Regions from separate parts of the Lysinibacillus sp. OL1 genome, predicted to be linked through region 1. Evidence: riboswitches for the same ligand, from Rfam matches in the RefSeq annotation. Region 1 holds a riboswitch; the other holds the start of a gene.
The links. Region 1 has a riboswitch for cobalamin ahead of nikA (nickel ABC transporter substrate-binding protein). Riboswitches for the same ligand answer to the same signal wherever they lie in the genome.

Region 1 (3,809 bases):
AGCTGGTGAAAGAAATGTATGACCAGTTAGCCACTGCCGTTCCTGAGGCTAAAATAATGCTACAGACTTATTTCGAAGCTTTAAGTGCCTATGAAGCATTAAGTACATTGCCTGTTCAAGGATTCGGTTTGGACTTTGTTCATGGCTATAAAGGAAATATGGCGTCACTTCGTCAATTTGGTTTCCCGCAGGATAAAGTATTAGGAATAGGGGTTGTGAATGGCCGTGATATTTGGCGTTCAAACCTGGCGGAGGTCAATGCGACAATTCAAGCCATTGAACAGCTAAGTCATGCTGCTGAACTATGGATTCAACCATCAAGTAACCTACAGCACGTTCCAATCACAACCTCTCTTGAAAATGAACTTGACCCTGTTTTAAAGCAGTCTCTGGCCTTCGCAGATGAGAAAATCATAGAAATCACGGGGCTGACTAAATATAGACGAGATAAAGATGGTTCCTTACAACATAATTTTTCAGAAAGTATGAAGGCGATTGAGGCTCTAAAAAAACATCCAATCCGCCAAAATAAGTTAATTCATCAAGCCGTTCAAACTGTGACAAAGCAAGATTTTGAACGACACAGTAATTTTACGAAGCGACAAACGATCCAACAACAAGCCTTAGGATTACCGCTGTTTCCAACAACTACAATCGGTAGCTTCCCGCAATCAGATGAAGTGAAAAGAAATCGTAATGCGTGGCGAAAGAAACAATTATCGAATGAAGCCTATGAAACATTTTTAGAAGACGAAACAAAGCGCTGGATCTCCATACAAGAGGAATTAGATATCGATGTACTTGTTCATGGTGAATTTGAGCGTACAGATATGGTCGAATATTTCGGTGAAAAGCTGACTGGCTTTGCCTTTACAGAGAAAGCGTGGGTTGTTTCATATGGATCACGCTGTGTGAAGCCTCCGATCATTTATGGAGATGTTGCATGGGCTTCACCAATTACCGTAAAAGAATCCGCCTATGCCCAAAGCCTAACGAAGCGATTTGTAAAAGGCATGCTGACAGGGCCAGTAACAATATTAAATTGGTCCTTTGTGCGAGATGATTTGTCCCGTAAAGATGTCGCTTATCAAATTGCATTAGCACTCCGTAAAGAGGTGGAAGCACTAGAAAACGCAGGTATATCAATTATTCAAGTGGACGAGCCAGCGTTAAGAGAAGGTTTACCGCTTAGAAAGGAGGAATGGGGGGCTTACTTAGAGTGGGCTGTCAATTCCTTTAAGCTTGCGACATCTAGTGTCAAAGATGAAACACAAATCCATACACATATGTGTTACTGTGAGTTTAATGATTTCATCGAACCAATTAGCGCACTAGATGCAGATGTGATTTCCATAGAAACATCACGAAGTCATGGGGAACTTATTACCTCACTACAAGTACAGCCCTATAAAAAAGGAATTGGCTTAGGCGTCTATGATATTCATAGCCCTCGTGTACCAAGCGAGGATGAAATGCTCGCTATTATGAAAGATAGTCTACAGGTGCTGGACCGTTATCAATTCTGGGTGAATCCAGATTGTGGCTTAAAAACGAGAAAAGAAGATGAAACCGTTGCAGCTTTAGCGAATATGGTTGCTGCTACTAAAACGTTGCGTCAAGCTGTACAACAATCTACATCAAGCTAACGAAATGATTTTTAATCTACTACATCTACTCTCCAATAACGAAGACTAGGGTAAATCCCTAGTCTTTTTATGTTACGTCGATATATATATTATCTTCAGAAAGTAAAATTGACGTGAACAGGCGAGCATGTTATGTTTATTACTAATTTCATAGCAATCATTACAAGTTTGAGTGAAATCGTCTTTCATTCAATTAAAAGGAAAATGGGTGAAAATCCCATGCTGTCCCGCAGCTGTAAATGAGGAGTTTTGTTTCAAATACCACTGAGTGAGTACTTGGGAAGGTGAAACAAAATGATGATTCATGAGCCAGAATGCCTGCTTGTAAGAAGATTCATTGATGATCTACGAAAGATAGGGAGATGGATGGAGACTTGCTCATCGTGGGTTTTTCTGTCCTTATTCTTTTTTAGAATAAGGTTTTTTTATGCCTTCTCTTCTTCAACAAGTAGATGTATTTGTACTACGAATAGAGATAGGAGACAGAAAATGAGATTGACAAAGTATTTACTTCCTTTCCTGCTTGTCCTGACGTTCAGTTTACTTGCTGGCTGTACAGGCACGAATGAAGAAAAGGAAAAGACCTCAGCAAACCAAACAGATGAAAAAATAATAACGATTGGCTGGCCATTAGATGTCGGTCCATTGAATCCTCATACATATTTACCGAATCAAATGACTGCCCAAGCAATGGTTTATGAATCCTTGGTGGAATACAATGATGATGGTACTGTTACGCCTAAGCTCGCCGAAAGCTGGGACATCTCTGAGGATAAAACTTCGTATACTTTCCATCTAAGAAAAGACGTGAAATATTCAGACGGCACTGTATTTAATGCAGATAATGTCATTCGTAACTTTGACGCCGTTTTAGCGAATCGAGACATGCATTCTTGGATGGGCATGGTTAACCACATGAAAGAGGTTGTAAAAGTAGATGATTTTACAATTCGTCTGCAATTGGATGAGCCTTATTATCCAGTCTTAAACGAACTTGCCTTCGTCAGACCTTTCCGTTTTTTAGGGGATAACGGATTCCCAAAGGATGATATGACGCAAGATTCTATCAAAGCACCGATTGGAACAGGCCCTTGGGTATTAACTGAATACAAAAAGGACGAATATGCATTATTTAGTCGCAATGAAAACTATTGGGGAGAAAAACCACTAGTTGAACAAATAAAAGTAAAAATTATTCCTGACTCAGAATCTATTTCATTAGCATTTGAAAACGAAGAATTAGATTTAATTTATGGGCGTGGCATTATTAGTTTAGATAACTATACGTATTTAAAAGACAGTGGCAAATACAAAACTGCTACCTCTGAGCCTTTATCTACGAAAGCACTGCTATTCAATACACAATCTGGTCCATTATCTGAGCTAAAGGTACGTCAAGCCATTCAATATGCTATTAATAAGGAACAAATGGTCGACAGTATTACACATGGTACGGAAAAAGTAGCGAACACATTGTTCTGGGATGCGATTCCTTATGCCAATATAGATTTAGCACCTATTGTATACAATCCAGAAAAAGCCCAACAATTGCTAGATGAGGCAGGGTGGTTATTACCTAAGGGTGAAAAAATTCGTTCAAAAAACGGACAGCTGTTGTCTTTAGATTTGATTTACATTGCATCCGATGCAATTCAAAAACCAATGGCAGAATTAATGCAAGGTGAACTCGCAAAAATTGGCGTTCAGTTGAATTTAGAAGGGGCAGATGTAATGGTCGGTCTTCAAAAATTGATGGATGACCAGGTGGATATTAATTTCTGGCGTACCAATGGACCACCTACAGATCCACATAGCTTTGCAAATGAATCAGCTACACCAAATGCTAGTGGTGTGTACGAGGCGAAATTAGGCCTAGCAAACGCCAAAGAAATCGATACGAAAATTCACCAATTATTAGTAGGAACAGATGAACAGGAACGCGTGCAGCTTTACACGAATATTTTAACGATGTTTCATGACCAGGCACTCTTTTACCCTATTTCTTACGAAACAAATAATGTGATTTATCAACCATCTCTAAAGGATTTTGCACCACGTGCATCTGAATATGATATACCTTATGCACAAATGGCTAAAGAAAAATAAAAGTGGAGGAGAGAGTGTGTCTAGCAGAGACAGCTCTCTCTTTATCATAGGATTGAG
Region 2 (3,809 bases), 180 kb from region 1:
TTATCGGTCGTATGATGACTGATATTCAGCAAGCAGCTGGCACGTTCGATGACCCGATTTTATCCGAAACGGATGTTATCCTAACAGGTCGTGCACCTGTTGCCACTTTAATGAGCTACAGTACAACCTTTGCCGCCTATACAAATGGGAAAGGTGCACTCACACTCCAATTTGATGGCTATGATGTGTGCCATAATACAGAGGATGTGATTGCACAGATTGGCTACGATAAAAATGCCGACCCTGAGTATAGTTCCTCTAGTATCTTTTGTGCTAAGGGCAAAGGATATTCGGTTCCATGGCAAGAAGCACAGGCAGCCATGCATTGCCTGTAGGATGGGATGAGCCTGCTCGCTTCGGGTATTTCCTCGGCTTCCACGGGTATCCATCGCTCTAGCGCGGGTATTTCTTGCTTGGGCATCAATATATCTCTACCCTACAATAAGATATTACAAGCCCTCCAAAAAATGGAGGGCTTGTTTTTATAGTGCACCGACAGCTTTCTTTGTTGGATTGTCCAACAAATATGCGGGTTCAACTATTACATAGTCATGCTTGTTCGTAAAATCAATGAGTACCTTACCAGGTTGACTTTTTAATAGTTGTAGATGATCAATTAATTGCAGTAAAAGCTCGTGACCGTTGCCACGTGGATGCCAGTTGAAATGATAATCATTTAACGCTTGCACCGCTTCAATAAATTGGGCATATTCCTGCTGCACAAATGCAATGAGTTTGTCATGATGAGATGCTAAATCATATAAATATGTTTCGTAAAAGCGCATGACAATCGAGCATAATAAGTCATTGACACGAGCGGCACTTAAAACAGGCTTGGGCTCCAATGATAGACGGTCGAGGTTGGGCTTTGCGCGTGTAGAATCAATGCGCGTAATTAAGTGATACGCTTCTCCTTTGACCTCATAGACAATCGGATTGGTCGGCATGTACATCATAAAACTATTCGTCTTTGTTTTTAGTTCATCTGCTATGGCTGCTTTCGCTAAAAGATGACCGTCCACATCCCCATTTTGTATCCAAATAATTTCTTTATTATATAAGATTTGCTCAAAGAAGCGATCATTGCGAATCAGCTTCGTTGCTAATAATTGATCGATCAGAGACTCGACCACCATTCTTGTTTTCGCTTTCTTGGCAACTTCTGTGCGTGGTTGCTTACAAATGTTCAGATCTTCATAAGGCGTTTCCAACGTTGTCGTTACATGAATATTTGTCATACGTGCATCCCCTTTGCGTACATATTTTCAAAACAAAAAGGACTCCCTACTTTTGAGGAAATCCTTCATTTTATCTTCTTTCATCACACAATGCCAAACAAACCCTAAGTATGTGTGAACGAGTTCGATTATGAACCCTTTCATTTACTATGGGCGTTTGACGTACTGTGACGAACAGAGCATTCTGTTTTGTCAACATGCCACCTCCTATTCCTCGTAGGTTTATGGTGTGTACTCGTAACAGGCAGGTATCCTGACTCATGGTCATCGCCACTTTTCCCCTTCCCATCATTTGACAGTGGTTGCTGAAAAGTCGCTCACATTTACAGTTGCGGGACAGTGTCGGATTCACACCGACTTCCCTTTTAAGCAAATTGCACGCAATTTACACCTATTACTACACGCTATTCAGTTGTCATAGGAATCGAGTGTACTCCACATTCCTATTAGATTACTAAAATCAATTGTAAAGTAGTGTTTTTCTAAAGTCAAATATCATAATATTTTCCAAACTACTAATAAAGTTATAGCGGGATATAAAAAAGGTGAACTGCGTATTTTTTATCTTTCATTGACTTTATAATGAAAGATAGTGTACTTCTAATAGTGGAAGGATGAAAAATATGAAAACAAGTCAACAATTAGTAACGAGTAATTTAGAGGAAAAAATGAAACTATTTACTCGAGCCGTTTCTGGACAAATTATAGAGGAAGCTCATTTTGTCATAGCCAATACAAATATTCCAACTGATACATTTAATTTGTTAGTAGCGAAATCGCCTATAATTCATAAGGAAAATCATCTTAAACAAAGGATTAATCATTTCATTGTGAATAAGCTCCCCTTCAGCACGTGGGTGGATGTCAACTATCTAAGCGATGATTGGCTACAGCTGATAAAAGACTGCAATTTACAGGAAGCTGAGCGAAATATGATGATGAAGCTTGACCATACACTTCACACAGGTCCACGAATTTCCAATTATCTTACCATCACAGAAGTAAGTAACAAGGAAGAGCTTCTACAATATAAGGAAGTTTTTCTAAGTTTATTTGGAGAAACAGCAGAAAGAGATGCATTAGAAATTTACTTTCATCAATTCTCACAGGAAAAACTAGCATCAAATGCTCGCATGTTTATTGGTTGTATAAATGAAGTACCTATCGCTACGGGATTATTAATCGACAGTAAACATAGCTATGGGATTTATGATGTGATGACAAAAGATGCGTATAGGGGCAAGGGTTATGGCAGTGAGATGTTTCAATTCCTACTCAGTCAAACAATCGATAAGCAAAAGCCCGTAGTCTTACAGGCATCAGAGGATGGAAAAAATATTTATAAACGCTTCGGGTTTAAAGAAGTCGGAGAAATGATTGTATTTGAATAAAACTTCGCCAAGGCGCTCTTATTTACACTTGACAGTATTTTCGAGCTTACCGTAATCATGAAGCTGATTTAAAATCCGTTACACCGGACCCCTTCCTGGCACGACAGAAAAGCCTCGCAAATCTGCGGGCTTTTGGTTGTGCACATGTACTATTAGCACCTTCATTACGTCCCCAAAACATACTGTGCTAAGACGCTTTGCACCTTATAAATATTTGTCGCCTTATTGAAGTTTTTTTGAATCGGTAATGGACTGCCAGACACCCATATTTTAAGCTCTGCATCTAAATCAAATGTTCCAGCTGTTTCGACTGAAAAATGAACGATATTTTTATAGGGAATGGAATGATACTCTGTTTTCTTGCCAGTCACTCCTTGCTTATCAATGAGGATTAATCGTTTATTGGTAAAAATAAACGTGTCTCTAATAATTTTATAGGCGTTCTTGACTGTCTCGTTTGGAATTAATAAATTATGGACCTCCTCCTGTAGTTTTTCTAAATTCACCTCGCTTGCATTGCCGATCAATCCATCAAATAAGCCCACTATCTGTCCCCTTTCGCTCTCGTTTATTTAATGTATTACAAAGAAGTGAGAGCTACGACAGGAAATGGTGGTATTATTTAGCCTATAGAGGGGGTGAGTGGTTGCGAATAATGATAGCTGCCTTAGTGTCTCTACTAGCCGTTGTTTTACTAGGATGTAATGAAAAACCAGATGATAAATTAGCTAAGGTCAGCATTTCTATTGGTGCTAAATTTAACAAGGTGAACACTGATTTTTTTAAAGAATATACGGATGAAGAATCACTTACACTATTCCAACAAGCCATTGCAACAACAGTCAAAAACGAGGGTGTTGTCAATATGGCTTCGCCAGAATATGATGTACAAATAGTGGACAAGGCAGGAAACAAATATCGCTATCATCTTTGGTTAGGTGATAAAGGGCAAAACAGTAGTTTGATGCATGTCGAGGATACGCATACGATCTACACAATATCTGAGGAGTTCACTGAAAAATGAGCTGCGCTCGTTCACTCATAAAAAAAACACTTCCCATTCAAAGGAAGTGTTTTGCCAAATCAATGATCCATTGCCTGAAACAGCATTTTTGCATAGCTGTCCGTGAAGGTAAAGCCGTTATTCTCTTTGTTGCTCTCATCAACAATGGTTCCAGCC

Region 2: another riboswitch for cobalamin. It lies ahead of EW028_RS06565 (hypothetical protein); the one in region 1 lies ahead of nikA (nickel ABC transporter substrate-binding protein).

What each region holds. Positions count from the first base shown of each region.
Region 1 covers NZ_SJDS01000002.1:260,477-264,285, reverse strand. Annotated here, with positions in the region: gene metE (5-methyltetrahydropteroyltriglutamate--homocysteine S-methyltransferase) at 1-1,646, shown strand, start outside; cobalamin riboswitch at 1,794-1,986, shown strand; gene nikA (nickel ABC transporter substrate-binding protein) at 2,136-3,752, shown strand.
Region 2 covers NZ_SJDS01000002.1:440,512-444,320, forward strand. Annotated here, with positions in the region: gene EW028_RS06560 (elongation factor G) at 1-335, shown strand, start outside; gene EW028_RS06565 (hypothetical protein) at 483-1,238, opposite strand; cobalamin riboswitch at 1,465-1,648, opposite strand; gene EW028_RS06570 (GNAT family N-acetyltransferase) at 1,862-2,629, shown strand; gene EW028_RS06575 (PH domain-containing protein) at 2,794-3,174, opposite strand; gene EW028_RS06580 (YhfM domain-containing protein) at 3,285-3,653, shown strand; gene EW028_RS06585 (ABC transporter ATP-binding protein) at 3,713-3,809, opposite strand, start outside.